3 regions of the Xanthobacter sp. genome follow, and region 1 is predicted to be linked to each of the others. Evidence: predicted binding sites of a transcription regulator. Region 1 holds the regulator's gene; each other region holds the start of a gene.
The links. The regulator LexA, encoded in region 1, represses DNA repair genes until DNA is damaged. The targets are predictions, from matches to a motif close to TGTTCNNNNTGTGTTCNG.
Positions count from the first base shown of each region.

Region 2: parE (DNA topoisomerase IV subunit B) is a predicted target of LexA. The motif match lies at 5,369-5,386, and genes of this name have one in related genera.
Region 3: uvrA (excinuclease ABC subunit UvrA) is a predicted target of LexA. The motif match lies at 4,307-4,324, and genes of this name have one in related genera.

Region 1 covers NZ_JAYRPE010000041.1:79,202-89,321, forward strand. The annotation lists gene trpC (indole-3-glycerol phosphate synthase TrpC) at 1-333, shown strand, start outside; gene ACE3QW_RS13075 (DUF2147 domain-containing protein) at 423-836, shown strand; gene moaC (cyclic pyranopterin monophosphate synthase MoaC) at 954-1,439, shown strand; gene glp (gephyrin-like molybdotransferase Glp) at 1,495-2,709, shown strand; gene lexA (transcriptional repressor LexA) at 2,868-3,578, shown strand; gene ACE3QW_RS13095 (ComEC/Rec2 family competence protein) at 3,699-5,873, opposite strand; gene gltX (glutamate--tRNA ligase) at 6,110-7,525, shown strand; gene ACE3QW_RS13105 (sulfurtransferase TusA family protein) at 7,522-7,761, shown strand; gene ACE3QW_RS13110 (M20 aminoacylase family protein) at 7,856-9,022, opposite strand; tRNA gene ACE3QW_RS13115 (tRNA-Lys) at 9,175-9,250, shown strand; gene ACE3QW_RS13120 (HXXEE domain-containing protein) at 9,281-9,844, opposite strand; gene ribB (3,4-dihydroxy-2-butanone-4-phosphate synthase) at 10,009-10,120, shown strand, end outside.
Region 2 covers NZ_JAYRPE010000023.1:27,213-37,332, forward strand. The annotation lists gene ACE3QW_RS09510 (DEAD/DEAH box helicase) at 1-1,240, opposite strand, end outside; gene ACE3QW_RS09515 (MFS transporter) at 1,580-2,749, shown strand; gene ACE3QW_RS09520 (hypothetical protein) at 2,781-3,083, opposite strand; gene parE (DNA topoisomerase IV subunit B) at 3,186-5,255, opposite strand; gene recJ (single-stranded-DNA-specific exonuclease RecJ) at 5,457-7,244, shown strand; gene ACE3QW_RS09535 (YoaK family protein) at 7,255-7,944, shown strand; gene ACE3QW_RS09540 (hypothetical protein) at 7,954-8,439, opposite strand; gene ACE3QW_RS09545 (ParA family protein) at 8,432-9,355, opposite strand; gene ACE3QW_RS09550 (GntP family permease) at 9,416-10,120, opposite strand, start outside.
Region 3 covers NZ_JAYRPE010000046.1:11,442-21,561, forward strand. The annotation lists gene ACE3QW_RS14055 (LysE family translocator) at 1-442, opposite strand, end outside; gene gyrA (DNA gyrase subunit A) at 482-3,241, opposite strand; gene ssb (single-stranded DNA-binding protein) at 3,579-4,142, opposite strand; gene uvrA (excinuclease ABC subunit UvrA) at 4,585-7,710, shown strand; gene ACE3QW_RS14075 (FkbM family methyltransferase) at 7,741-8,457, opposite strand; gene ACE3QW_RS14080 (DUF1127 domain-containing protein) at 8,769-8,930, shown strand; gene trmFO (methylenetetrahydrofolate--tRNA-(uracil(54)-C(5))-methyltransferase (FADH(2)-oxidizing) TrmFO) at 9,125-10,120, shown strand, end outside.

The sequences.
Region 1 (10,120 bases):
CGCGACCTCGCCGACGCGGCGGCGGCGCACGGCATGGATGCCATCGTCGAGGTGCATGACGACGCAGAGCTGGACCGCGCGCTGGCGCTGCCCTGCCGGCTCATCGGCATCAACAACCGCAACCTGCGCACCTTCGAGACCACGCTGGAAACCTGCGAGCGCCTCGCCCCGCGCGTGCCGAAGGACCGCATCGTCATCGGCGAGAGCGGCATCTTCACCCCGCAGGATGTGGCCCGGCTGGCGCAGGTGGGCATCGGCACCATCCTGGTGGGCGAGAGCCTGATGCGGCAGGAGGATGTCGCCTCCGCGACCTGCCAGCTGTTGGCCACATAGGCCTCGCCACCCCGGCTTGCCGTATACGTGAAGTTACTCTTTAATACGTGAGGCGGCCCGCAAGAGGCCGCACGCAAGGGAGGAGCTTCATGAAGACGTTTGCGATTGCCGGCCTCGCCGCCCTTCTCGCCACGCCTGTTTTCGCCGCGGACCCGACCGGCCTGTGGCAGACCCCCACCCGCAGCGGGCAGGTGGAAATCTCCAAATGCGGCGCCAGCCTGTGCGGCCGCCTCATCTCCTCCGAGGGGCTGAAGGCCGATCCGGCGCTGAAGGACGTGAACAATTCCAACGCCTCGCTGCGCGGACGGGCGCTGAAGGGCCTCACCATCCTCACCGGCTTCTCCGGCGGCCCGCAGGAATGGAGCGGCGGCAGCATCTACAATGCCGAGGACGGCAAGACCTATTCCGGCACCATCACCATGGATGGTGACAACACGCTGAAGCTGCGCGGCTGCGTGGTGGTCCCGCTCTGCAAGACGCAGGTGTGGACCCGCCTGCGCTGACCTGAACCCAACCCGGCAACACTGCCTTTCCGCCGCATTGCTCCTGCGGCGGTGGACAGGCGCCGCCGCGGACGCCATCTTCCCCCCGACATCGAATCCGGGAAGACCGCGACGGCCATGGCCAGCCTCACCCATCTCGACGAACAGGGCGCCGCCCGCATGGTGGACGTGTCCGACAAGGACGCGACCACCCGCGAGGCGCTGGCCGAGGGGCAGGTGGTGATGGCGCGCGAGACGCTGGACCTCATCCTCTCCGGCAACGCCAAGAAGGGCGACGTGCTGGGCGTGGCGCGCATCGCCGGCATCATGGCCGCCAAGCGCACCCATGAGCTGATTCCCCTCTGCCATCCGCTGATGCTGACCAAGGTGGAGGTGGAGGTTTCCCCCGCCCCCGCATTGCCCGGCCTCCACGTCACGGCCCGCGCCAAGGTGACGGGCCAGACCGGCGTGGAGATGGAGGCGCTCACCGCCGTCTCCGTGGCCTGCCTCACCATCTACGACATGGCCAAGGCCGCCGACCGTGGCATGCGGATTGAAGGCATTCGCCTGCTGGAGAAATCCGGCGGCCGCAGCGGCCACTTCCGCGCCACCGACGCGGCCTGAGCCGGCCCGCCACCATGACAAGACCTGCGTTCAGGCAGAGTGAGGGAGCCGCGCCATGGCGCTCATGACCGTCGAGGAGGCCACCGCGCTCATCACGTCCGGCGTGTCTGCGCTCGGTGTGGAGGATGTGCCGGTGCAGGCCGCGGCCGGCCGTGTGCTGGCGCGCGATCTGGCGGCCCGCCGCACCCAGCCGCCGGCGGACATGTCGGCCATGGATGGCTATGCCGTGCGCGGCGCCGATATCGCGCAGACGCCCGCTCGCCTCGCCGTCATCGGCGAATCCGCCGCCGGCCGGCCCTTCGCTGGCACGGTGGGCGCCGGGCAGGCCGTGCGCATCTTCACCGGCGCCGTGGTGCCGGAAGGTACCGACACGGTGGTGATTCAGGAGAACGTCTCCCGCGAGGGCGACACCATCACCACCACGGCCCCGACCGCCGCGCTCCGCAACGTGCGCAAGCGCGGCTGCGATTTTTCCGCCGACGCGCCCGGCCTCTTCGCCGGCCGGCGGCTGACCGGCCGCGACATCATGCTGGCCGCCGCCATGGACCATGCGACCGTGCCGGTCGCCCGCCGCCCGCGCGTCGCGCTGCTCCAGACCGGGGACGAACTGGTGCTGCCGGGCCAGGGCACCGGCAACGACAGCGAAATCGTCGTCTCCAACGCCTTCGGCCTCGCGGAACTCGCCCGCCGCGCCGGCGCCGATGTGACCGACCTCGGCCTCATCAAGGACGACCTCGCCGCGATCCGCGCCGTGGTGGCGCGGGCACTCTCCGGCGAGTTCGATCTCGTCGTCTCCTCCGGCGGCGCCTCGGTGGGCGATCATGACCTGATGGCCCCGGCGCTGAAGGCGGAAGGGGTCGATCTCTCGGTCCACAAGATCGCGCTCAGGCCCGGCAAGCCGCTCATGTTCGGCCATCGCGGCACCGTGCGGGTGCTGGGGCTGCCGGGCAACCCGGTGTCGTCCCACGTCTGCGGGATGGTCTACCTGGTCCCCCTCATCCGCGCCCTGCAGGGCGATTCCCGCCCCGGCCCCGAGACCGTGCCGGCGCGCCTCGCGGCCGACCTGCCGCCCAATGACGTGCGGCGCGATTTCATGCGCGCCACCCTCGAGCGCCGGGCGGATGGCTCGATCCACGCCATCCCCTGCGCCTCGCAGGACAGCGCCATGCTGAGCATTCTTTCCGCCGCCGACTGCCTTCTGGTGCGCCCGCCTTTCGCCCCGGCGGGCCGCGTCGGAGACCCCTGCGAGATTATTCCCTTCGCGGATTGAGCCCTTAACGGAGCCTTCACCACTTGCGGAACACAAAAGGAACAGATAAAGACTGTTCATGATTTGTTTCGCGGCGCACCGGGCTGGATGCGCCTTGAATCGGGACCGGCCGAGAGCGCCTGTTCCGCGGCGGTGCGTGCAAGGAACGGGGCCAGGGAATGCTCACTCGGAAGCAATATGACCTTCTGCGCTTCATCCATGAGCGGCTGAAGGAGACCGGTGTTCCCCCCTCCTTCGACGAGATGAAGGAAGCGCTGGACCTGCGCTCCAAGTCCGGCATCCATCGCCTCATCACTGCTCTGGAAGAGCGTGGCTTCATCCGCCGCCTGCCCAATCGCGCCCGCGCGCTGGAGGTGGTCCGCCTGCCCGACAGCGTGGCGCCGGGTCTCGCCTCCGCCCGCTCCGCAGGCCGGGGCTTCTCGCCCTCGGTCATCGAGGGCAGCCTCGGCAAGGTCCGCCCCGTGGCGGAGGATGACGAGGCGGGACAGGTGGTCTCGGTGCCGGTCATGGGTCGCATCGCCGCCGGCTCGCCCATCTCCGCCATCCAGAGCCGCAGCCATACGCTGAACATCCCGCCCGAAATGCTGGGCTCCGGCGAGCATTTCGCCCTTGAGGTGCGCGGCGACAGCATGATCGAGGCCGGCATCCTCGACGGCGACACGGTGCTGATCCGCAAGTGCGATTCCGCCGACACCGGCGACATTATCGTCGCGCTGGTGGACGACGAGGAAGCCACCCTCAAGCGCCTGCGCAAGAAGGGGGCCTCCATCGCGCTGGAGGCCGCCAATCCGGCCTACGAGACCCGCATCTTCGGTCCCGACCGCGTGCGCATCCAGGGCCGCCTGATCGGCCTCATGCGCCGCTACTGATCCTTATTTCTCCCGCGGGAGATCCGGAACGGGGTGAGGGGCGCGGTGGTCCACGCTCAACGGGCGCCTGCGCTTTTTTGAAGGCGTTGCCCCTCACCCCGACGCCTGGCAATTGTCGTGTCAGGGAGCGGTGGCGTCGGTCTGCGGATCGCCCGCATCGACCGCCCCCCGCTCCGGTGCGAGGTCCGGCGGCAGCGGTGCCATCCAAGGCCGGGACACCGAGGGGCTGCGGCTCCGCTCGGCCACGAGGGCACCATCGCGCAGGGTGAAGGCGAGCGTTCCGGTCCGCGCGAGTTTTTCCGGCGTCAGCACCTCGGCCGGGCAGGCCCGGGGCGGGGCATCGCGGGTCACGACCATGCGGGCATTCAGGCAGTCCGCCTCCAGGCTCTCGGCGCGCCGGGAGACGGCGATGGTTCCGCCGCCGGGCAGCGGCGCGGTGCAGCCGAGCGGGTCGCACATGAAGGCGGAGGCGAGGTCCTTGGTGCCGGCCGTCCGGCGGTCGCCCTCCCGCGTCAGCCATTGCTCCACCACCAGCTTCTGGCCCGAGGCGCCGAGCACGGAGAGCCGTCCATCCGGCATCCGCACCGCCACCGTCTGCGCATCGGGCGCGATGAGGAGGTCCGGTTTCAGCGGCGTTCCCGCCACCAGCGCGGCGAGGCCGAGGGGCACCAGCGCCGCGAAGGTGAGCACGCCGCGCAGCAGGCAGAGGGCCAGCAGCGCGAGGGAGAGCCAGAGCAGCGTTCCGGCACCGACGAAGGCGGCGCGGATATCGGCCCCCGGCAGGGTCCCCACCCAGTCGGACACCGCCGTCATGATCTCGATGCCCCGCCCCATCACCGGCCAGGCGAGGTGGTCCCAGCCGAACGGCATCAGCAGCACGCCCGCAAGGCCCGCCGGCATGACAAGGAAGGAGACGGCCGGCATCGCCGCGAGATTGGCGAGAAGCCCATAGGGCGCCACCCGCTGGAAGTGGAAGATGCCGTAAGGCGCCGTCGCCAGCCCCGCCACCAGCGAGGTGAGCGCCGTGCCGGCCACCAGCACGGCCACCCAGGACAGCACGGCTCCGGCAACGCCATCCGGCCGGGGTATCGCCCGCAAAGGCTGGAGCCGTTCATAGGCGGCGACGAGAGCGAGGGTGGCGGCGAACGACATCTGCGTTCCCGGGTCCAGCGCCGCCTCCGGCGTCAGCGCCAGCACCACCACCGCCGCGACACCCACCGAGCGCAGCGACAGGGACGGCCGCCCCACCAGCACGCCGGCCAGCACCAGCCCCGTCATCACGAAGGAGCGCTGCGCCGGCACGTCGTTGCCCGACAGCACGAGATAGAAGGCGCTGCCCGACAGCGCGATCAGCGCCGCGAATGACTTGATGGGCCACGACAAAGCCAGCCCCGGCACCAGCGCCAGCAGGCCCCGCGCCAGCGCGAACAGGGTGCCGGCCACCAGCGCCATATGCAGGCCGGAGATGGAGAGGATGTGCGAGAGGCCGGACACCCGCATGCTCTCCTCCACCGCGCGCGGAATGCCGGAGCGGTCTCCGGCCACCAGCGCCACCGCCACCTCCGCCGGCACGCCGGAAAGCGAGGCGCGGATGCGGTCCGACAGGCTCTGGCGCACCCCGTCCAGCGCCATGGCGAGCCGCACGGACAAAGGCGGATCGCGCGGCGCCGCCGCCTTGGGCCGGCCGAGCCCGTATCCGATGGCGCCGATGCCCTGGAACCACGGCGTGCGGCCGAAATCATGGGCGCCCGGCATGGCCGGGCCGGAGGGCGGCAGCAATTGCGCCAGCTGGGTCACATGGCTGCCCACCGGCGGCGCCCACCCCTTGCGGAGCGAGAGGCGCACCAGCGCCGGCGCGTTTTTGAGCCCGCGCACGGCGTCGCCATCGAGCCGCAGCAGGATGCGGTCGCCCGTGGTCCGCCGCTCCACCCGCTCGATGAAGCCGGAGAGGCGCACCGGGGTCTTGGGCGGCACCACCATCTCATGGGCGATGAAAGCGGTGCGCACCCCGCCGGCCGCGAAGCCGGCCATGGTAGCGAGGAGCACCGCGGCGGCCCCGAACATCATCGGCCGCGCCCGCGCGCCCCAGGCCGCCGCCGCGAACAGGGCCACGAGGACGAGGCTCGCGGTGAGCGAAGGTTCGGTGGAGGCGCCGAAATAGAGCAGGATTCCGGCGGTGAAGGCGGCCGGCAGCCACAGGATCAGCCGGCCGGACGCCGCCTCGGCCACCACGTCATGGGCGATGCGGGCCTTCAGCGCGTCGGCGAGGCGTGAAAGCCCACGCGTGGAAAGCACCGGGAGCGCGCCCGCAGCTCCCCGTCCCCCTGCCCGCGCGCCGCCTGAAGCCCGCTCGTCCATCCCCGCCCGCCGGGGGCCGGGCTGGGTCGCGCCCGTCCCCACCCCATGTTCCTTGTGCCCCGCCTCTATGCTACACGGGCGCCTCCCGCGCGCCATGTGGTTCGGTTTGCGTTCCGCAGGGCCGCCCGCGCGTCTTCCGTCCAAGCGGACCCAATCCCGCCGAGCCCCGCCCGATGTCGCAGATCGTCACCCGCTTCGCCCCCTCGCCCACCGGCTTCCTGCATATCGGCGGGGCGCGCACGGCGCTGTTCAACTGGCTCTACGCCCGCCACACCGGCGGCAAGATGCTGCTGCGCATCGAGGACACGGACCGCCAGCGCTCCACCAAAGAGGCCATCGACGCCATCATCGAGGGGCTCTCCTGGCTCGGCATCGATTGGGAGGGCGAGCCCATCTACCAGTTTGCCCGCGCCGAGCGGCATCAGGCCGCGGTGGCGGAGATGCTGGCGAAGGGCAACGCCTATCGCTGCTACGCCACGCCCCAGGAGTTGGACGAGATGCGCGAGCTGGCCCGCAAGGAGGGCCGCCCGCCGCGCTATGACGGCCGCTGGCGCGACCGCGATCCCTCCGAGGCGCCGGCCGATCGCGCGCCCGTCATCCGCCTGCGCGCCCCGCAGGAGGGCGAAACGGTGATCGACGACATGGTGCAGGGCACCGTGACCTTCCCCAACAAGGACCTCGACGACCTCGTGCTGCTGCGGTCCGACGGCACGCCCACCTACATGCTGGCGGTGGTGGTGGACGACCACGACATGGGCGTCACCCACATCATCCGCGGCGACGACCACCTCACCAACGCCGCCCGCCAGACGCAGATCTATCGCGCGCTCGGCTGGGACGTGCCGCGCATGGCGCACATCCCGCTCATCCACGGGCCGGATGGCGCCAAGCTCTCCAAGCGCCACGGAGCGCTGGGCGTCGATGCCTATCGCGACATGGGCTATCTGCCGGCGGCACTGCGCAACTATCTCGTGCGCCTCGGCTGGAGCCACGGCGACCAGGAAGTGTTCTCCACCGACGAGATGGTCGAATTCTTCGACCTCGACAAGGTGGGCCGCTCGGCCGCGCGCTTCGACTTTGCCAAGCTGGAAAGCCTCAACGGCCACTACATGCGCGCCTCTAGCGATGCCGAGCTTTTGGCTGCCATCGACGCGCTCGTGCCCTACCTGCCGGATGCCGCGCACCGCCTGCCGCGCATGACGGACACCCGCCGCGCCCAGCTCGCTGCCGCCATGCCGGGGCTGAAGGAGCGGGCGAAGACGCTGGTCGAGCTGCTCGACAATGCCGAGTTCATCTTTGTCGAGCGGCCCATCCCGCTGGACGAGAAGGCGACCACGCTGCTCTCGCCCGAGGCCCGCGCCCATCTCGGCCGCCTCGTGCCGCTGCTGGAAGCCGTGGACTGGAGCGCCGCCGCCACCGAGGAGGTGGTGCGCCGCTATGCCGAGGCGCAAGGCGTGAAGCTCGGCGCCGTGGCCCAGCCGCTGCGCGCCGCGCTCACCGGCAAGTCCACCTCCCCGCCGGTGTTCGACGTGCTCGCCGTGCTCGGCCGCGAGGAGAGCCTCGGCCGGCTCCGGGATCAGGCGATTTGAAGCCGGCCGCCGTCACCGTCGCACTGGATCTGAAGGGGCTGAAATGCCCCCTGCCCGCCCTGCGCACCCGCAAGGCGCTGGCGCAGGCGGCGGCGGGCACCCGGCTCGTCGTCACCTGCACGGACCCCATGGCGGTGATCGACATTCCCCACCTCGCGCACGAGACGGGCGCGGTGCTGGAAAAGCAGGAGGTCGAGACCGGCCTCCTGACCTTCGTGCTGGTGAAGCCGGCCTGAGAGAGCTTTGCGCCGCACGGGCTTTTCGTGCGTCACGCTCAAGCGCCGCGCGGGCTTTTAGCGCGTCTCGCTCAGGCGCCGCGCGGGCTTGAACTCACGCCGTCAGCGGCAGCGCCCGCTCCACCAGCCGCACCCAATAGGACGCGCCGTAGGGAATGGCGGCGTCGGCAAAGTCGTACTGCGGATGATGCAGTCCGGCGGATGGGCCATTGCCGATGAAGATGTAGGCGCCGGGCTTCTCTTCCAGCATGTAGGCGAAGTCCTCGGCCGCCATCAGCGGCGGCGCGGCGGCGTCCACCTCCGAGGCGCCGGCCACCTCGCTCGCCACCTCGGCGGCGAAGGCCACCTGATCGGCATGGTTGCTGGTGACGGGATAGCCTTCCTTGAAGCTCACCGTGGCGGTGGCGCCATAGGCCGCGGCGACGCCTTCCGCCACCTGCCGGATGCGCTCGCGCAATTGGGCGCGCACCCCCTGGTCCAGCGTGCGGGCGGTGCCGACGAGGGTGGCCGAGGGCGGCAGCACATTGTCCGCCTCGCCCGCATGGAACATGGCGATGGAGACCACCGCCGCCTCCAGCGGGTCCACATTGCGCGAGACGATCTGCTGCAGGGCCATGACGATGGCGGCGCCGGTAAGCACCACGTCCACGCCCTGGTTGGGCCGCGCCGCATGGGCGCCGCGCCCGTCCACCACGATCTCGATATGGTCGGCCGAGGCCATGATGCCGCCCGGCCGCATGGCGAAGCGGCCCACCTCCAGCCCCGGCAGATTGTGCATGCCGTAGACCTCGCGGACGGGGAAGCGGGCGAACAGCCCGTCGTCGATCATCGCCTTGGCGCCGGCCCCGCCCTCCTCCGCCGGCTGGAAGATGAGCACCGCCGTGCCGGAGAAGGCGCGGGTCTCGGCGAGGTGGCGCGCGGCGCCGAGCAGCATGGCGGTGTGGCCGTCGTGGCCGCAGGCGTGCATCTTGCCGGGCGTCTGCGAGGCATAGGCCGCGCCGGTCTTTTCCAGAATGGGCAGCGCGTCCATGTCGGCGCGCAGGCCGATCAGCGGGCCATCGCCCTTGCCGCGCACTAAACCCACCACGCCGGTGCGGCCAATGCCGGTGATGACCTCGTCGCAGCCGAAGGCGCGCAGCTTCTCCGCCACCGCGGCGCTGGTGCGGTCGAGGTCGTACATGAGCTCGGGGTTACGGTGGAAATCCTGCCGCCAGGCCGCGATCTCGTCGGCGCGGGCAGCGATGTGGTTGTTGACCGGCATGGCAATTCCAGAAGCAATTGAGCGACCATGGTGCGGAACCCATCCTGCCCGGTCAATGCCCGCGCCCGCGCTGCCCCCTGCCGAAATGCCGGGACATCCCGCCCGCCCGGCCTTGACCCCGCCGCCTTCGCACCCTAACCAACGCGTCAAGTGAGCCCGTAGCTCAGCCGGTAGAGCACGTGACTTTTAATCATGGGGTCTCGGGTTCGAATCCCGACGGGCTCACCACCTCACCTCTTCAAGCCCGACAACCGCCGCTCAACGGCCGTGCGCCCGTGCCTGTGCGAGGTTGAGCCTCACCCGCACGATGATGGCGGCGTGGACCGCCACGGCGATGGCGAAAGCCAGCGCGTGCTGGGCGGCGGTGGCGGGCACCAGCGCGGCGGCGATGGCGCCGAAGGGGATGAACAGCAGCGCGCCCGTGCCGAGGCCCGGATTGTAGCTGCGGAAGCGCGCGGCCATGCCGAGATGGGCGATGCCGTTGACCAGGATCAGATAGGCCGCGGCCAGCCCCCATCCCGCGCCGGCGAGCCAGGCCACATAGACGGCGACGAGATTGATCCCCCACACGCCGGGGAGATTGATCAACAGCACGTCCGAGACGGTCAGCGCCTCCACCCCGCCGAAGACCACGCGGTTCACGTAGGTGCGGAACCGGTCGCCCGTGTGCTCCTCGATCTGGTGCAGCATGTAGATCGGCGAGGCGAGGAAGATCAGGAGCACGCTCCGCCCGGCCCCGGACACCAACGGCGCGGCCAGCAGCAGCGCGACGGCCATGAAGCCCGCTCCGGCCACCCAATTGCGCGAGAGCCAAGCCTTCATCGAATGATTCCCGCAGTCCGCCGCCGCGATCATCCTGCACCGCGCGTCTTGCGCCAAGCCTCCGGGCGGCAGATCCAGTCAATTCAGCAGGAGCGAACACAGCCGGCGAAGACGCCTCCGCACTTTTTCATTGTCACTGAAATTGGCTTTGCTATGCTCGCCCCATGAAGCTCGCGGAATGGCTCTCGGCAACCGGTACGAAGCGCAGCGCGTTCGCGCGGCAGGTGGGCATGTCCCCGGCCAGCGTGACGGCCCTGTGCAATGACGAGCGCGCCT
Region 2 (10,120 bases), on a different contig from region 1:
CGCCGCGACCTTCGCGATCACCACGGCCCTCGCGGGGCTCCTTGTCCATGCGGCGCTTGCCGCGCAGACGGCCATCCTCGCGCCCGCGGCGCTCGGAGGCCGGCGGGGCGTCGCCCAGGGGCGCGCCATGCCAGGGGATCGGATTGCCGATCAGCTTCTCGATGGCCGAGAGGGACTTGGCATCGAGGTGCGTGACCATGGTGTAGGCCGTGCCGGCGCGGCCGGCGCGGCCGGTGCGGCCGATGCGGTGGACGTAATCCTCGGCGTGGTGCGGCACGTCATAGTTGAAGACGTGGCTCACCGCCGGAATGTCGAGGCCGCGTGCGGCCACGTCGGAGGCAACCAGCAGTGTCGCCTCGCCGTTGCGGAACTCGTCCAGCGCCTTGATGCGGGCGTGCTGGTCCATATCGCCGTGCAGGGCGACGGCATTGAAGCCGTGCTTCTGCAGCGAGCGGTGGAGCACCGCCACGTCGCGCTTGCGGTTGCAGAAGATGATGCCGTTCTGCAAATTCTCGCAGCCTCGGATCAGCTCCCGCAGGACGTCGCGCTTCTCGTAGTCCTCGCGGCCGGAGGCGACCAGTTCCTGCGTCACCGTGGTAGCGGTGGACGCGGGCTTGGAGACCTCCACCCGAACCGGGTTGGAGAGGAATTGCGAGACGAGGCGCTGGATCTCCGGCGGCATGGTGGCCGAGAAGAACAGCGTCTGGCGGGTGAAGGGCACGAGCTTGCAGATGCGCTCGATGTCCGGGATGAAGCCCATGTCCAGCATGCGGTCGGCCTCGTCGATGACGAGCACTTCGATGCCGGAGAGGAGCAGGCGGCCGCGCTCCACATGGTCGAGCAGGCGGCCGGGGGTGGCGATCAGCACATCCACGCCGCGAACGAGCTTGGTGTCCTGGTCGCCGAAGGAAACGCCGCCAATGAGCAGGGCGACGTTGAGCTTGCTATACTTGCCGTAGCGCGTGAAATTCTCTTCCACCTGGGCCGCGAGCTCGCGGGTGGGTTCCAGGATGAGAGTGCGCGGCATGCGGGCACGGGCGCGGCCCTGCTCCAGCAGCGTCAGCATGGGGAGCGTGAAGGCGGCGGTCTTGCCGGTACCTGTCTGCGCGAGGCCGAGAACATCCCGGCGCGCGAGAACATGGGGGATGGCCTGGGCCTGGATGGGGGTCGGGGTCGTGTAGCCAGTATCGGCGACAGCCGCGAGAACCTTATCGCTCAGGCCGAGCTCGGAAAATGACATTGCATCTTTTGGATGCGGCGGCGCGCCGCTGATCGAACGTCCCGTGCCGTACGGGGTCAGACGAGTGGTCGTCGGTCGGCGCGCTTGGATTCGACATATCTCGGACGACGCATAGCAACATAAGAAAATGATGCGCCGTGTCAATGTTTTCCGCCCGGTCTCGCCGATTCGGAGGGCATAAAGCGCCGTTCTTCCGGCGGTGGCGCGGAAATGCACGCTTTGCGGGCAGTCGCCATGCGCGCGGCGAATGAGTGTGCGCTGCACCCATGCGGTCTCGTCGGGTTGACCCGATCCGGCCGACGCCGCACGGATGGCATTCCTGTCGCCGTTCCGGATCCCATGCCTTTCCTCCTCGTCCTCGGCCTCGCGGCGTTCGCGAGCGCGTTTTCCATGCGCGTCGTCGATCCCATGCTGAACATCCTGGCGAGCGAGCTTCAGGTGACGTTGCAGCAGGTGGCGATGCTCGCCAGCGCCTTCACCTTTCCCTATGCGCTGATGCAGCTGGTGTTCGGCCCCATCGGCGATGCGGTGGGCAAGGTGCGGCTCATCCGCGTGAACCTCGCCATGCTCTCCATCGGCCTCGTGGTCTCGGCCACGGCGACCAGCCACGAGATGCTGCTCGCCTCCCGCGTCTTCTGCGGCGCCTTCGCCGGCGGCATCATTCCGGTGGTGCTGGCGACGGTGGGCGACCGGGTGCCGTTCGAACGCCGGCCTCTGGCCCTCAGCCGCGTGCTGCTCGCTTTGGTGCTGGGCCAGCTCTCCGGTTCGGCGCTGGCCGGCTTCATCGCCGAGCTGGTGGGGTGGCGCGAGGTGTTCTGGTGCGCCCTCGCCGTCGCGGCGCTGGCGGCGCTCGCCACCACCTTCGGCCTGACGGAGGAGGGCGAGCGCAAGCCATTGTCCTTCGCCGCCTCCATCGCCCGCTATGGGCTGGTGCTGCGCAATCCGTTGTCCATCAAGGTCTACGGCGTGGTCGCGATCGAGGGGGCGCTGAGCTTCGGCGTGTTTCCGCTGGTGGCGCCGCTGATGGTCCATCAGGGCATCGGCAACGCCAAGGAGGCCGGCATCGCGCTCGCGGCCTTCGCCATCGGCGGCGCCGTCTATACCTTCGCCGTGCCGCTGCTGGTGCGCTATCTCGGCCTCAGCGGCATGGTGCGCTGGGGCGCGGCGGGGGTGGGCGTGCTGCTCATTCTCGCCACCCGCGCCCATGGGCTGGTGCTCATGGCGGCGATCTTCGCCGGGGCGGGCTTCGCCTTCTACATGATCCACAACGTGCTGCAGATCCTCGCCACGGAACTGGCTCCCGAGGCGCGCGGATCGGCGCTGGCGCTGTTCGCCTCCTCCTTCTTCATCGGCCAGGCGTTGGGCGCGCTGGGGCTGACGCAGGCGGCGGGTTTTGCCGGGGTGGTGGCCATGTTCATCACCGCCGGCATCGGCATGCTGCTGCTCGCCGGCCCCGCCGGGCTGCTCCAGCCGAGGCGGGGCCAGATTTCACCCCCCGAGACGCTTTGAGATGCGGACCTCGTGAGGGCGGCGGCTCCCGTCAGATGTTGATCCTCACCGACGCGCCCTGCTTGGCGCAGCGGGCGGTGACGCCGTTGCGGTGGACCTGCGGCGCCCTGGACATGGATTGCGCCGACTGGCCCATGCACCATTTGGTGTGGCGCATGGGGTCGATCAATTCGTTGGCGCGCCTCCAGTCGCAGCCCTGGCTCGCCGCCAGATAGATGACGGACACCGCCCAATAGCCATAAGAGACGCAGGACTGCTCGTCATTGCCGAACGACTGCGCCCGCGCCGCCCCCGGCAGCAGCGTCGCAAGCGCAAGGCCAGTAGCCAGAGTCATCCGCACGCCGCGCCCCGCGCGCGGTACGTTCTTCCCGTCCCCCATGATCTTCCCCCTCCGGTGCCGCGATGGCGGCGTTAATCGCCCGGCGCCCCCGCCGGCTCAGATGTCCAGCATCTCCTCGCCGGCGAAGGCGGCGCGCTCGGAGATGAAGGCGAAGCGGGCTTCGGGCTTGTTGCCCATGAGACGCTCCACGAGATCCACGGTGGCGGCGCGCTCGGCGTCCTCCACGGAGACGCGCTGAAGGGTGCGCGTCTTCGGGTCCATGGTGGTTTCCTTGAGCTGCGCCGGCATCATCTCGCCGAGGCCCTTGAAGCGGCCGACGTCCACCTTGCCCTTGCCGTTGAATTCCTTCTTCAGCAGCCGCTCGCGGTGGGCGTCGTCGCGCGCATAGAGGGTCTTGGCCCCCTGCGTGATGCGGTAGAGCGGCGGCACGGCGAGGAAGAGGTGGCCCTCCTCGATCAGCTTCGGCATCTGGCGGAAGAAATAGGTGACGAGGAGGGAGGCGATGTGCGCCCCGTCCACGTCGGCGTCGGTCATGATGATGACCTTCTCGTAGCGAAGGTCCGTCTCGCGGTAGTGGGCGAGCGTGCCGCAGCCCAGCGCCTGGCCGAGATCGGCGAGCTGCTGGTTGGCGGCGAGCTTGTCGCGGGTGGCGTTGGCGACGTTGAGGATCTTGCCGCGCAAAGGCAGCACGGCCTGCGTCTTGCGGTCCCGCGCCTGCTTGGCCGAGCCACCGGCCGAGTCGCCCTCGACGATGAAGATCTCGGAGCCGGCCGCCTCGGTGTTGGAGCAGTCGGCGAGCTTGCCGGGCAGGCGCAGCTTGCGCACGGCGGTCTTGCGGGAGACCTCCTTCTCCTGCTTGCGGCGCAGCCGCTCCTCGGCGCGGTCGATCACATGGTCGAGCAGACGCGAGGCCTGCACCGGATTGGCCGCGAGCCAGTGGTCGAACGGGTCGCGCAGCGCCTGCTCGACGATGCGGGCGGCCTCGGCGGTGGCGAGGCGGTCCTTGGTCTGGCCCTGGAATTCCGGCTCGCGCACGAACACGGAGAGCATGGCGGCGCAGCCGGTGATCACGTCGTCGCCGGTGATGACGGAGCCGCGCTTGCCCTGTCCGGCGCGCTCCGAATAGTCCTTCAGGCCCTTGAGCAGAACCGCCTTGAGGCCGTTCTCATGGGTGCCGCCGTCGGGGGTGGGGATGGTGTTGCAGTAGGAGGAGATGCTGCCGTCGGCATCCGCCACCCACGCCACCGCCCATTCCACCGAGCCGTGGCCGCCGGTCTTCTGGATGCGGCCGGAGAAGATGTCCGGGTGGACCAGCGTGTTGCCTTCGAGGTCCGCCGCCAGATAGTCCTTCAGGCCGCCGGGGAAGCGGAAGACCGTCTTCTCCGGGATGTTCTCGCCGGCCTTCAGCAGCTCGGGATCGCACGACCAGCGGATTTCCACGCCGCCGAACAGGTACGCCTTGGAGCGGGCCATGCGGAACACGCGGGCCGGCTCGAAATGCGCGCCGGCGCCGAAGATTTCCGGATCGGGATGGAAGCGCACGCGGGTGCCGCGCCGGTTGGTGATGCGGCCGACTTCCTTGAGCGGCCCCTGCGGCACGCCCTTGGAGAAGCTCTGGCGATAGAGGGTCTGGTTGCGCGCGATCTCCACCTCCAGGTCGTCGGAGAGCGCGTTGACCACCGAGACGCCGACGCCGTGCAGGCCGCCGGAGGTCTCGTAGACCTTGCTGTCGAACTTACCGCCGGCGTGCAGCGTGGTCATGATGACCTCCAGCGCCGACTTGCCAGGAAACTTGGGGTGCTCCTCCACCGGGATGCCGCGGCCATTGTCCGAGACGGTGAGGTAGCCGTCGGCGCCGAGCTGCACTTCGATGAAGGTGGCGTGGCCGGCCACGGCCTCGTCCATCGAATTGTCCACCACTTCGGCGAAGAGGTGGTGCAGCGCCTTGGAATCGGTGCCGCCGATATACATGCCCGGGCGGCGCCGCACCGGCTCCAGCCCTTCCAGCACCTCGATATGGGCGGCGGTATAATCGCCCGCCATGGCGGGCACGACGGCGGCCTTGCCGCGCGCGCTCTCCCTGCCGGTCGATTCCCGCGCAGGCGACTTGCTGGCACCGCGCGGGCGGGCGGCGAAGAGATCGTCGGAATTATCGCTGTCGGACATGGGTCTCTGAGGTCGGAGGTTTGGGCGCCAGATAGCAGAACGGCAGGGCCGGCGCGAATCGGGACGGCGCCGCGGCCCCTGATTTCCCCATAGTGACAGAGCCGGAGGGCGAGGGGAACAGAATGGCAACAATTGAGCCATGCCCGGCCCGTGCTCGACGCCGCGCCTCTCCTCTGGCTTCATGCGCGCGTGAACATCGCCGTGCCGAATCGCCTCTTCCTCGACGTCGCCCGCTCCGCCACCGGCCGCACCTGGCGGGAGCGGCTGGACGTGCGCGGGGGGCAGACGGCGCTGGCCATGGCCCAGCGCTTCGGCATCAGCGAGCTTCTGGCCCGCGTATTGGCCGCCCGCAACGTGCAGCTGGACGAGGTGGAGCGCTATCTCGACCCCTCCATCCGCACCCTGCTGCCCGATCCCGACACGCTCACCGACATGCCCGCCGCCGTGGCGCGCCTCGCCCGCGCGGTTACGACCGGCGAGCAGGTGGCGGTGTTCGGCGACTATGACGTGGACGGCGCCTGCTCCACCGCCCTCACGGTGGGCGTGCTCCAGGCCGGCGGGCTGGATCCCTTCTTCCACATTCCCGACCGCATCTTCGAGGGCTACGGGCCGAACGTGCCGGCCATCGAGCAGCTCGCCGCGCGCGGCGTGACCCTGCTGGTGACGGTGGATTGCGGCACGACCTCCCTCGAACCGCTGGAGGCCGCGAAACGGCTCGGCATGGATGTGGTGGTCATCGACCACCATCAGGCGGGGGAGACCCTGCCGCCCGCCACCGCCATCGTGAACCCGAACCGGGAGGACGACCTCTCCGGCCTCGGCCATGTCTGCGCGGCCGGGCTCGCCTTCGTCGTCGCGGTGGGCCTCGTGCGGGCGCTGCGCCAGAGCGGGCATTTCAATGCCGAGCGGCCCGCGCCGGACCTGCTGGAAGCCCTCGACATCGTGGCGCTGGCGACGGTGGCGGATGTGGTGCCGCTCATTGGCCTCAACCGCGCCTTCGTGGCGAAGGGGCTCCTCGCCATGCGCCGGCGCACCCGCATCGGCCTCACCGCGCTGATGGACGCGGCGCGGCTCGACGGGCCGCCCCGGCCCTTCCATCTCGGCTTTCTCATCGGCCCGCGCATCAATGCCGGCGGGCGCATCGGCGAGGCGACGCTGGGCGCGCGCCTGCTGCTGACGCAAGACCCCGCCGAGGCGCGCGGCATCGCCGCCGAGCTGGATCGCCTCAACGCCGAGCGGCAGGAGGTGGAACGCGCCATCCTCGCCGCCGCAGAGGCCGAGGCGCAGGCGGCGCTCGGCATCTCGGAGGAGGGCGCCGTGGTGGTGGTGAGCGGCGAGGGCTGGCACCCCGGCGTCGTCGGCCTTGTCGCGGCGCGGCTGAAGGAGCGCTTTCAGCGCCCGGCCTTCGCCATCGCCTTCAATGGCGAGACCGGCACCGGCTCCGGCCGCTCCATTCCCGGCGTGGACATCGGCCGGGCGGTGCGCGGGGCGGTGGAGAGCGGGCTTCTGGTGAAGGGCGGCGGCCATGCCATGGCGGCCGGCCTCACGGTGGAGCGCCGCCAGCTCGGTGCCCTGCGCGCGGAGCTGGAGCAGCGCCTCGCGCCGGACGTGGAGCGCGCCCGCGCCGAGGGTACCCTTTCCATCGACGGCGCGCTGACCGCGCGCGGGGCAACGGTGGACATGGTGGAGACCGTTTCCCGCGCCGGCCCGTTCGGCGCCGGCAATCCCGAGCCGGTGTTCGCCTTTCCCGGCCACCGCATCAGCTATGTCGAGAGCTTCGGCGCCGGCCATGTGCGCGCCCGCATCTCCTCGCCGGACGGCACGACATTGAAGGCCACCGCCTTCCGCTGCGCCGAGGAGCCGCTGGGCCGGGCGCTCTTGGCCGGGCGCGGGCGCAATCTGCATGTGGCCGGGTGCCTCGACATCGACACCTGGCAGGGCGAGACGCGCGTGGCGTTGCGCATCCGCGATGTGGCCGAGGCCGGATGAGGTCGCCGCTGTGAAGGTCCTGCTCGCCGTCCTCCTCTGCTTCAACGCCGGCTTCGTGGATGCGGCGGGCTTCGTCGCGCTCGGCGGGCTGTTCGCGGCCCATGTGACCGGCAATTTCGTGACCATCGCCGCCTCGCTGGCCCACGGGGATACGCCTTCGCTGACGAAGGTCCTGGCGCTGCCGGTGTTCGCCATCGTGGTGTTGTGCGCGCGGGAGCTGAGCCTGTTCCTCGCCCGGCGCGGGCGGGATGATTTCCGCATCCTGATGGCGGCAAAGCTCGTGCTGCTTGCCCATGCGGCGCTGGTGGCGGTGCAGAACGGGCCCTTCTACGACCACGACGCTCCCGCTGCCGTGATGATGGGCATGACTTTGGTGGCGGCCATGGCGCTGCAGAACGCGCTCCACCGCACCCACCTCACCGACTCGCCGCCCTCCACCGTGATGACGGGCACCTTCACGCAGGTGCTGGTGGACATCGCCAATCTCTTGCGACCGCTGGAAGGCACCAACATTCCCGCCACCCGCGCCCGTCTCGGCCGGATGAGCGCGTACCTCGCCGCCTTCCTCTTCGGCTGCCTTTCGGCCGCGCTGCTCTATCGCGCGGTGGGCATGTGGTGCCTGTTCGTGCCCACCTTCGTGGCGGTGGCGGAGATCTTCACGCTGGGGCCGGACCCGGCGCCGCAGAAGGACAAGGCGTAACCTTGCGCCTCAGCGCTCTTCCGACACCCGCAGCGCCGTCCGCCCGGTGATCTTGCGCTTGCGCGGCGCGGGTTTCCCATCGGCCGGCGCGGTCTCTACGGGGGCGGCGGGCGCCGGAGCTGGCGCCTTGCGCGAAGACGCCTTCTTCGCCGGCTTCGCGGCCACGGCGGCCGGGGCGCGGCTGCCATCGGCGAGGGCAAGCAGCGCCTTCACCCGGTCGCCGGGCTGGGTGAGGGCAGGGGCGTTCGGGTCGACGCGGGAGAGCAGCGCCTTGGTCTTGGGCGCCGGCACACCATCCAGCGCCTCGGCGAAGGCGGCGGGACCGAGCAAGGCGCGGATGGCGCGGATAGCCTCAAGGTCCGTCCCCTCCGCCACCAGCTGGGCGCGGGCGATCTCGTTCACTGCCTTGCGCGCGAGATTGCCGCCGGCCGGGAACAGGCCGGCCTTGCCGCCGATGGCCGCGAGCAAAGCGAAGAAATCCGAAGCCTCAGCCATGGAGCCGCCTCCGCGTCTCGTTCACCAGATCGCGCACAGCATCCACCGCGTTGTACCATTTCTGCTCGAAGGAGGGCGCGTAGGGAAAGTTTTCCGGGTCCATGGCCCGCTCGATGGCGGCCTGATTGCGGACTTCGGTGTCGAACATCTCATAGACCGCATTGGCGTCCTCCGCCTCGTCCCGGAGGCTGATGAGCGTATCGCGGTGCTGGATCTTCTGCGCATGCACCCGGCTCGCCAGCACCAGCGGCCGGCGCTTCGGCTGGGGCAAGGCGGAGCGCGTGACGTGGGCGTTCTCCCACACCGAGGCGCGGAAGGCGTCGAAGCCGAGGGTGGAGAGATAGTCCGGGATGGTCGGCACGATCACCATGTCGGCGAGGCGGATGGCCACCTCGGTGAAGGCGGAGATGCCCGGCGCGCAGTCGAACAGCACCACGTCATAATGCGCGCGCAGGTAGCCGAGCGCCTCGTCGAGCACCTTCAGGGACTGGCCCTCCAGCGAGCGCAGCCCGTAATTCTTCTCTGCCAGCCGCAGGACGATCTCGCGCTCCAGCAGGCGCAGGCGGGGGCTCGCCACCACCATGTCGATGGCCAGTTCCTCGCCCGCCTTCATCACATGGCAGATGCTCGGCGAGATGTACTGGGCGATGGAAGTGCGGTCGCCATAGAGCAGCCGGTCGGCGAGGAAGGACGTCACCGACTGGCGGCGGTCGAGGATCGCGCGCAGCTCGTCGTCATGGGCGAAGCAGTAGGAGGCGTTGGCCTGGGCGTCGAGATCGACCACCACCACCCGCGCGCCCTGCTCCGCAAAGCCTTCCGCCAGCATCACCACGGTGGTGGTCTTGCCCACGCCGCCCTTCATGTTGGCGACAGCGATCACCCGCCCCCCGGCGTCGGCCTCCCCCACTTCGGCCATGTCCGCACCACCCCTCGCAGCCCATGTTGCGCCGCAACCTAAAGGCGATGCTGCACCTGCTCAATAGAGGCCGGTCAAATAATAGAAGCCGATCACGACGAAGGCGGCGGTGGTCTTGATGATGGTGACGGCGAAAATGTCGCCGTAGGACTGACGATGCGTCAGCCCTGTCACGGTGAGGAGGGTGATGACCGCGCCGTTGTGCGGCAGCGTGTCCATGCCGCCGGCGGCCATGGAGGCGACGCGGTGCATCACCTCCAGCGGGATGCCATAGGCCTGCGCCTCGGCGATGAATTGCTGCGCCATGGCCCCCAGCGCGATGGAGAGGCCGCCCGAGGCCGAGCCGGTGATGCCGGCCAGCGTCGTCACCGTGATCGCCTCGTTGATGAGGGGATTGGGGATGGAGGTGAGCGCAGCCTTGATGACGAGGAAGCCCGGCAGCGCCGCGATCACCGCGCCGAAGCCGTATTCCGTCGCCGTGTTGAGGCCGGCGAGCAGCGCCCCGCCCACCGCTTCCTTGGAGCCGCCGGCAAAATGGCCGGCGATGGCCCGGTAGCCGAACGCCACCACTGTGAGGATGCCGAGCAGCAGCGCCGCTTCCACCGCCCAGATGCCGGCCCAGACGTGGGTCTCAACGCTCACCGCCGGGCCGCCCTCCACAAGCGTCGCGCTGGCCTGCGGCCCGAACCATCCGGGGATGTGCCAGGCGAAGAACAGATTGGCGAGGCCCACCACAACCAGCGGCAGCACCGCGAGCAGCGGCGG
Region 3 (10,120 bases), on a different contig from region 1:
GAAGCGCGATCTGCGGCACGGGATCAGCCGTGTTGGTGACGAATTGCGGTAGGAACGCCGCGTGGAACAGGAGCGTCTTGGGATTGGCGAAGGCCACCGCGAGCCCGCGTCCGAAGGCGGCATGGGCGGAAGGTGTGGGCGCGTCCACCGCCTTGCCGGCACTGCGCCACTGCATCACGGCGAGCCAAACGAGGTAGGCGGCGCCGGCATAGCGCACGAGATCGAAGTGGCGGGAGAAGGCTTCCACCACATAAGCGAGGCCCCCCGCAACCAGAGCCAATTGGGCGATAAGGCCCACATTGACGCCCATGGCGGTGAGAATGCCCGCCTGTCGCCCATGCTTGAGGCTGGTGCCGACGATGAGCGCCACGTTCGGCCCCGGCGTCGCCCCCAGGGCGATGCAGGCGAGCACGAACAGGGCGAGGCTTTCGGCCGAGATCATCACTTGCGCTCCTCCGGCCGAAGGCACCCGCTCGCGGGATCAGGCCTCCGGCGTGTCGTCTCCGGCGGCTTCCGCGCCGCCTTCGCCCGCCTCGCCCTCGGCGCCGGTGTCCTCGCTGATGTGCTCCACCGAGACCACGCGCTCGCCTTCCGCCGTGTCGAACACGATGACGCCCTGGCTGGCGCGGCCGACGATGCGGATGCCATCCACGGGGCAGCGGATGAGCTGGCCGCCGTCGGTGACGAGCATGATCTGGTCGGCATCCTCCACGGGGAAGGAGGCGACGAGCCGGCCGTTGCGCTCGTTCACCGCCATGGCGACGATGCCCTTACCGCCACGCCCGGTGACACGATATTCGTAGGACGAGGTGCGCTTGCCGTAGCCGTTCTCGGACACGGTAAGGATGAACTGCTCCTTCGCGCCCATCTCGGCGTAGCGCTCCTGGCTGAGCTGGCCGGAGCCGCTCGCGCCCTCCTCCTGCTCCACCTCGGCGCTCTCGCCCGCCTCGCCGCGCAGGGCGCGGCGCATCTTGATGTAGGCGAGCCGCTGCTCGGCATCGGCATCCACATGGCGGATGATGGCCATGGAGATGACGCTGTCGCCATCCTCCAGCCGGATGCCGCGCACGCCCACGCTGTCGCGGCCCTTGAACAGGCGCACCTCGGTGGCGGGGAAGCGGATGCAGGCGCCGGCCGCCGTGGTGAGGAGCACGTCGTCCTCCTCCGTGCACAGGCCGACATCCGCGATGGCCTCGCCCTCGGCGAGCTTCATGGCGATCTTGCCGTTGCGGTTCACCTGCTGGAAATCGGTGAGCGCATTGCGCCGCACAGTGCCGCCGGTGGTGGCGAACATGATCTGCAGGCGCTGGTTCTCGCCCTCGTCCTCCGGCAGGAGAACGACGGACGTGATGCGCTCGTCCTGCTCCAGCGGCAGGATGTTGATGAGGGCCTTGCCGCGGGCCTGCGGCGCCGCCAGCGGCAGGCGCCACACCTTCATCTTGTAGACCTGCCCCTTGGAGGAGAAGAACAGCACCGGCGCGTGGGTCGAGGCCACGAACAGGCGGGTGACGAAATCCTCGTCCCGCGTCTGCATGGCCGAGCGGCCCTTGCCGCCGCGCCGCTGCGCCCGATAGGTGGAGAGCGGCACGCGCTTGATGTAGCCGGCGTGGGAAACGGTGACGACCATTTCCTCGCGCTGGATCAGATCCTCGTCTTCCAGATCGCCGAAGCCCTCGACGATCTCGGTCTTCCGGGGCGTGCCGAACTCCGCCTTGATGGCGAGAAGCTCGTCCCGGATGATCGCCCGCATACGCGGCCGGCTGGCGAGGATTTCGAGATAATCGGCGATCTCGGCGGCGAGCTTGTCCAGCTCGTCGGCGATTTCATCGCGGCCGAGAGCGGTGAGCCGCTGGAGCCTGAGGTCGAGGATGGCGCGGGCCTGCACCTCGGAGAGACGATACGTGCCGTCTTCCTTCAGCTTGTGGCGCGGATCGGCGATGAGGGCGATGAGCGGCGCCATGTCCTTAGCCGGCCAGTCGCGGCCCATCAGGGATTCGCGGGCACTCGCCGGGTCCGGCGCGGTGCGGATGAGGCGGATCACCTCGTCGATGTTGGCGACGGCGATGGCGAGGCCCACCAACACGTGCGCCCGGTCGCGCGCCTTGCGCAGCAGGAATTTGGTGCGCCGGCTGATGACCTCCTCGCGGAAGGCGATGAAGGCGATCAGCACGTCGTGCAGGGTGAGCAGGCCCGGCTTGCCGCCGGAGAGCGCCACCATGTTCACGCCGAAGGAGGTCTGCAGCAGCGTGAGCCGGTAGAGGTTGTTCAGCACCACGTCGGCCTGGGCGTCGCGCTTGATCTCGATGACCACCCGCATGCCGTCGCGATCGCTCTCGTCGCGGATCTCGGAGATGCCCTCCACCCGCTTGTCGCGCACCAGCTCCGCGATCTTCTCGATCATCGTCGCCTTGTTCACCTGATAGGGAATCTCGGTGACGATGAGGGCTTCGCGGTCCTTGCGGATGTTCTCGATGGCGACTTTCGCGCGCATCAGGATGGAGCCGCGACCGGTGAGATAGGCCTGGCGGATGCCGGTGCGTCCGAGAATCAGCGCGCCGGTGGGGAAGTCCGGGCCGGGCAGCAGGTCGAGCAGCGCCTCGGGCTCCAGCAGCGGGTCGTCCAGCAGCGCGACGGTGACGTCGATGATCTCGCCGAGATTGTGCGGCGGGATGTTGGTGGCCATGCCGACCGCGATGCCGCCGGCACCATTGACCAGGAGGTTCGGGAACTTGGCCGGGAGAACGGTCGGCTCCCGCTCGGAATTGTCGTAATTCTCCTGGAAATCGAAGGTTTCCTTGTCGAGGTCATCGAGAAGGGTGTTGGTCACTTTCTCGAGGCGCACCTCGGTGTATCGCATGGCCGCCGGGGCATCGCCGTCCACCGAGCCGAAATTGCCCTGGCCGTCCACCAGCGGGAGCCGCATGGCGAAGGTCTGGGCCATGCGCACCAGCGCGTCATAGACCGACTGGTCGCCGTGGGGATGGTATTTACCGATCACGTCGCCGACCACGCGGGCCGACTTGCGGTACTGCTTGTTCCACTCGTACCCGTTCTCGTGCATGGAGAACAGGATGCGCCGATGCACGGGCTTGAGGCCGTCGCGCACGTCGGGCAGGGCCCGGGCGACGATGACGCTCATGGCATAATCGAGATAGGAGCGGGACAGCTCCTCCGTGATGGAAACGGGCCGGATGTCGGACGGCGGCTCGCCACCAGTCTTCGGCGTTTCGGAATCGGCCAAAAGTCAGCACTCGCATGGATTGGTGAGGTGCTTCCTTCTATCCGATTCACCCCTGCGACGCCAGCAAAACCCCTCTGGCGGACGTAAATTTATACTATACAAATCAATGGGTTATGCAGACCATCTCGCAGGTCGCCGGACAATTTGTCGGTTTTGCGTCAGATGGGCCCGCGAACGCCGCCCGAAGCGGCCGGAAACGGGGCCTGCAATGGCACAACAAAAGCCCGCCCGCGCCATGCGCAGGCGGCGACTTTCCGTGAGCCAATCAGCAACAAAGCTAGGCCGGCCAGCACCAAGACCGGCCGCGGCGCCCCACCCTCAAAGCCGAAGGCGCGCCTCAGAACGGGATTTCGTCGTCGAGATCGGCCGCGGGGCGTCCACCACCCGAACTGCCGCCCATTCCGCCGCCAGCCGGTGCCGGACGGCGCCCACCGCCGGAACCGCCGCCGCTGTAGCCGCCGAAGCTGCCGCCTCCGCCGCCCATGGGGCTGGCCGAGCCGAAGTCGGAGCCACCGCCATATTCGTCCGCGCCGGAGCCGGCACCGCCGCCCTCACGGCCGTCGAGCAGGGTCAGCTCGCCGCGATAGGGCCGCAGCACCACCTCGGTGGTGTAGGTCTCGCGACCGTCCTTCTCATACTTGCGGGTCTCGAGCTGGCCCTCGATGTAGACCTTGGAGCCCTTCTTCAGGAAGCGCTCGGCGACGCCCACGAGGTTCTCGTTGAAGATCACCACCCGGTGCCACTCGGTGCGCTCGCGGCGCTCGCCCGAGGCCTTGTCGCGCCAGTTCTCGGACGTGGCGATGGACAGGTTGCAGACGCGGCCGCCGTTCTGGAACGACTTGACCTCCGGGTCGCGGCCCAGATTGCCGACCAGGATCACCTTGTTGACGCTGCCGGCCATCCCGCTCTCCCTCGTGCCGTGTTCCGCCGTTCCGCAGGCCGCCATTGCGACGCGCCGCGAATCCCGCACCCTACCGTCCCCGCCGGGCCATGCGACCCCCGACGCGGCTTTATCCCCATGATGAACCGCCGCTGGCCGCCGTGCGTAACAGCTCATGGCTTAAATGTTCACGTTGTGTTCCTAACCGACTTCCCCCAGACTGGCAAGAGCATCGGCGCGCTCGATCCGAGTCGCCCCGCTCTTTTTGGGTGGCGCCCTTCGGAGTTCGTATTATGTTCTCTTCCGCATCGCACAAGGTTCACTACATTTCCGAGAGTTCATGAGCACGTTCCCCGGCGCGCTACGCGGCTTTCGGCCGCTGGCGTGCTCGCCGCTGCAAGGGCGGCACGATCGTTTCTCAGGCCCCGACCCCTTTTTGCGCCGCAGGCGCCAGCGGATGTCCATGTCTGATCGCGCAGCCTCCCCGCGTCCCATCCCGCGCCGCGATGCCCGTACCCTCTCGGTGCGCGGCGCGCGCGAGCACAATCTCAAGAACGTGGACCTCGAAATCCCCCGCGACAGTCTGGTGGTGTTCACCGGCCTGTCCGGCTCGGGCAAAAGCTCGCTCGCCTTCGACACCATCTATGCGGAAGGCCAGCGGCGCTATGTGGAAAGCCTCTCCGCCTATGCCCGCCAGTTCCTGGAGATGATGCAGAAGCCGGACGTGGACCAGATCGACGGTCTCTCGCCGGCCATTTCCATCGAGCAGAAGACCACCTCGAAGAATCCACGCTCCACGGTCGGCACCGTCACCGAGATCTACGACTACATGCGCCTTCTGTGGGCGCGCACCGGCGTGCCCTACTCCCCGGCCACGGGTCTGCCCATCGAGAGCCAGACTGTCTCGCAGATGGTGGACCGCACCCTCGCGCTGCCGGAAGGCACGCGTCTCTTCCTGCTCGCGCCGGTGGTGCGCGGGCGCAAGGGCGAGTACCGCAAGGAACTCGCCGAGTGGATGAAGAAGGGCTTCCAGCGGGTCAAAATCGACGGCACCTTCCATGAGATCGCCGAGGCGCCGGCCCTCGACAAGAAGTTCAAGCACGACATCGACGTGGTGGTGGACCGCATCGTGGTGCGCGCGGACCTCGCCCAGCGGCTCGCCGACAGCTTCGAGACCGCGCTCGGCCTCGCCGACGGGATCGCTGTGGCCGAGTTCGCCGACGAGAAGGATGCGGCGGGCGATCCGCGGCGCATCATCTTTTCCGAGAAGTTCGCCTGCCCGGTGTCCGGCTTCACGATTTCCGAGATCGAGCCGCGGCTGTTCTCCTTCAACAATCCCTTCGGCGCCTGCCCGGCCTGCGACGGCCTCGGCGTGGAGCAGACCATCGACCCGGACCTCGTGGTGCCGGACAAGGCCCGCTCGCTGAAGCAGGGCGCCATCGCCCCCTGGGCCAAGTCCACCTCACCCTATTACGGGCAGACGCTGGATGCGCTGGCGAAGCACTACCACTTCAAGCTGAATGTCCCCTTCGCCGATCTGCCGGAGCAGGCGCGCGACGTGCTTCTCTTCGGCTCTGGGACCGAGAAGATCACCTTCCACTATGACGACGGCATGCGCGCCTACGAGACCTCGAAGACCTTCGAGGGCGTGGTGCGCAACCTCGACCGGCGCTGGAAGGAGACCGACAGCGACTGGGCGCGGGAGGAGATTTCCAAATACTTCTCCACCGTCCCCTGCAAGGTCTGTAACGGCTACCGGCTGAAGCCCGAGGCGCTGGCGGTGAAGATCGCCGGGCGGCACATCGGCGAGATCGGCGAGCTCTCGGTGCGCGCCGCGGCCGGATGGTTCGAGAGCCTGCCCGCCCAGCTCACCGACAAGCAGAACGAGATCGCCGGGCGCATCCTGAAGGAGATCCGCGAGCGGCTGCGCTTCCTCTTGGACGTGGGGCTGGAATACCTCACGCTGGCGCGGTCCTCGGGCACGCTTTCCGGCGGCGAGAGCCAGCGCATCCGCCTCGCCTCGCAGATCGGCTCCGGCCTCACCGGCGTGCTCTACGTGCTGGACGAGCCCTCCATCGGCCTCCACCAGCGCGACAATGAGCGGCTGCTCGGCACGCTGAAGCACCTGCGCGACCTTGGCAACACGGTGATCGTGGTGGAGCACGACGAGGACGCCATCCTCGCCGCCGACCATGTGGTGGACGTGGGGCCGGGCGCCGGCATTCACGGCGGGAAGATCGTGGCGCAGGGCACGCCGGCGGAAATCCTCGCCAATCCCGCCTCCCTGACCGGCCGCTATCTCACCGGCGAGTTGAGCGTGGGCGTGCCGGCGCGGCGCAAGCCGAACCCCAAGCGCATGCTCAAGCTCTCGGGCGCGCGCGGCAACAATCTGAAGAATGTCACGGCGGAAATCCCGCTCGGCCTGTTCACCTGCATCACCGGCGTGTCGGGCGGCGGCAAGTCCACGCTGCTCATCGATACGCTCTACAAGGCGGTCGCGCGCCGGCTAAACGGCGCCTCGGAGGCCCCTGCCCCGTTCGACAAGCTGGAGGGGCTGGAACACCTCGACAAGGTCATCGACATTGACCAGTCGCCCATCGGCCGGACGCCGCGGTCCAACCCGGCGACCTATACCGGCGCCTTCACCCCCATCCGCGAGTGGTTCGCCGGCCTGCCGGAGGCCAAGGCGCGGGGCTATGGCGCCGGGCGCTTCTCCTTCAACGTGAAGGGCGGGCGGTGCGAGGCCTGCCAGGGCGACGGCGTCATCAAGATCGAGATGCACTTCCTGCCGGACGTGTACGTCACCTGCGACGTCTGCAAGGGCAAGCGCTACAATCGCGAGACGCTGGAAGTCACCTTCAAGAACAAGTCCATCGCCGACGTGCTCGACATGACGGTGGAAGAGGGCGCGCAATTCTTCAAGGCGGTGCCCTCGGTGCGCGAGAAGCTGGAGACGCTGCACCGCGTCGGCCTCGATTATGTGAAGGTCGGCCAGCAGGCGACCACGCTCTCCGGCGGCGAGGCGCAGCGGGTGAAGCTCTCCAAGGAGCTGTCGCGCCGCGCCACCGGACGCACCCTCTATATTCTGGACGAGCCGACCACCGGCCTGCACTTCCACGACGTGAAAAAACTGCTGGAGGTGCTGCACGAACTGGTGGAGCAGGGCAATTCGGTGGTGGTGATCGAGCACAATCTCGAAGTCATCAAGACCGCCGACTGGATCCTCGACCTCGGACCCGAAGGCGGCGACGGCGGCGGCGAGATCGTGGTGGCGGGCACGCCCGAGACGGTGGCGCGGGACAAGCGCTCCCACACCGGCCACTTCCTCGCCGAGGTGCTGGCCCGCCGTCCGTTCGCGGACAGCCGGAAGGCGCTTGCCGACAAGGCCGCTGAAAAGGAGGCCAAGCCGGCCGGGGCCGCGCGCGGAAAAGCCGCACGCCGTCCGACCGCCGGGGAAGAGGCCGAGGACGGAGCGCCGGCCTCCGTGGCGGACGCCCCTGCCGTCGTGATGGAAGAAGCCGCCTCGGCGGAAGCCTCCGATGCGCCGCGTGTCGCGCGCGGACGCCGGCGTCGGCAGGCCGCCGAGTAGGAAGGGCTCCCGCGCCTTTCGCCCGCCGGCTCAGGCCGAGCGGGCGGCGCCCGGGCGCATGCGGCGGCGGAGCAGGCGACCGATGCCGTAGGTCCACATCAGCTGTGCCCGGGCCCGCACGCTCAGGTGTCGGGCGGTCTCCTGCGGCACGAACCACGCGTTGTGGCCGGTGCGCCGGACGAGATGATAATTGCCCTGGCGCATCACGGCGCAGGTCTCGCTGAACCGCTCGCGGTCATCCACCACCACGAGCTTCGGCTGGAAGCGGCTGAGCGTCACGCCCTTCAGGACGTCGGGCTCTGCCCCCTCCACATCCACCGAGAGGAAGTCGATGGTGGAGAGGCCGGCGCCCTCAAGAACGGAGTCGAGGGTCGCGGCCGGCACCTCGATCACCATGTCCTCCGGCCGCACCTTGCGCGGATTGAAGACGATGGTGCTGCTGCCCCGGCGTTCCAGCAGGGCCACGCGACCGGTCCCCGCCGCCACGGGTGCGACACAGGCGCACTGAACCACCTGGGCCTGACGCGCGCGACGCAGGTTTTCGGCGAATTCCGGTACCGGCTCGACCAGCAGGCCGGTCCAGCCGGTGAGTTCCAGATGCAGTGTCTGGCTCTGAAAGACCGGGTCGTACGCCCCCACCTCCACAAAGACCCCGGTCGGCCCGAGGAAGCGGGACGTCAGTCCGCGTTCTTCCTGAGCAGTATAGATCGCCTGCCCGGTGAGACCGGTGGCGTTCGCCATGTTCATTGCATGCCCCCATGCGACTTACGCACACGCAGCGCACCATCGCTGACGGCGCGCTGAGAGGGCCCCCGCCCGCTCAAGTTGGATATAGCATTCGGGCGGCAGATGAGTACCGCCCAGAACGCGTGCTCGCTCAAGGACCTGCAATGCAGCATTGCAACACGCTCCTTCAGGTTAACGAGCAGTAGCTCGCTCCATGCACGGGTTGCATTGCTGCAATGCATCGACGCTTCTATGGCGATGCAGCATGAGGGCATATGTTGCTGTCAGCAAGTGGAGTCGCCGCAAGGTGGACCCGCAAGAGGAGAAGTAACATGTTGCTCTGGGGTATCCTGGCTCGCCAGTTCCGCCGCTGGCAGGTCTACAACCGCACGGTTGCCGAGCTGTCCAGCCTCGACGATCGTTCTCTCGCCGACATCAACGTGTCGCGCAGTGAAATCCGGGCCGTCGCCCGCCACGCTTCGGCTGCCGCCTGATTTCAGGCGCCGCTGCCATGGCTGAGCCGGCCTTCGGGCCGGCACCGGAGAATGGTCCCTCAGGGGACCATTTTCGTTTTTGGGCCCGCTCCACGGGCGCGACAGGCGCTGAGGGTTGAAGTCCCAGCGGCGCGTGTGGCACACCGCTTGTCCCGCCGGGTGCCCCCGATTGCCGGCGGCACACTGGAGCCGCGATGCCTGACACTTTTTGGCCCGATCGTCCGAACGGCGACAATGTCGCACCCGTCCATGTGGTCGGCGGAGGGCTCGCGGGCTCGGAGGCGAGCTGGCAGCTGGCCACGCGGGGCATTCCCGTGGTGCTTCATGAGATGCGGCCCGTGCGCGGCACCGAGGCGCACCTCACCGACGGCCTCGCCGAGCTCGTCTGCTCCAATTCCTTCCGCTCGGATGATCCGCAAGGCAATGCGGTCGGCGTGCTCCATGCGGAGATGCGCCGCGCCGGCTCGCTGATCCTCAAGGCGGCGGATGCCAATCAGGTGCCGGCCGGCGGCGCGCTGGCGGTGGACCGGGAGGGCTTCTCCCGCGCCGTCACCGCTGCACTGGAGGCGCACCCGCTCATCGAGATCCGTCGCGAGGAGATCACCGGCCTGCCCCTGGCCGAGTGGGACAATGTGATCCTCGCCACCGGCCCCCTCACCTCCCCGGCTCTGGCCGAGGCTATCCTTGGCCTCACCGGCGAAAGCGCCCTCGCCTTCTTCGATGCCATCGCGCCCATCGTGCATTTCGACAGCATCGACATGGGCAAGGCCTGGTTCCAGTCGCGCTACGACAAGGCGGGGCCGGGCGGCACGGGCGCGGACTACATCAACTGCCCCATGGACGAGGCGCAGTACAACGCCTTCGTCGACGCACTGATCGCCGGCGACAAGGCGCCGCTGCGCGACTTCGAGGCCAAGACCCCCTATTTCGACGGCTGCCTGCCCATCGAGGTGATGGCCGAGCGCGGCCGCGAGACGCTGCGTTTCGGCCCCATGAAGCCGGTGGGCCTCACCAATCCCCACGCGCCTGATGTAAAGGCCTATGCCATCGTCCAGCTGCGGCAGGACAACAAGCTGGGCACGCTCTACAACATGGTGGGTTTCCAGACGAAGCTGCGCCATGGCGAGCAGGCCCGCGTGTTCCGCACCATCCCGGGGCTGGAGAATGCGGAGTTCGCCCGGCTCGGCGGC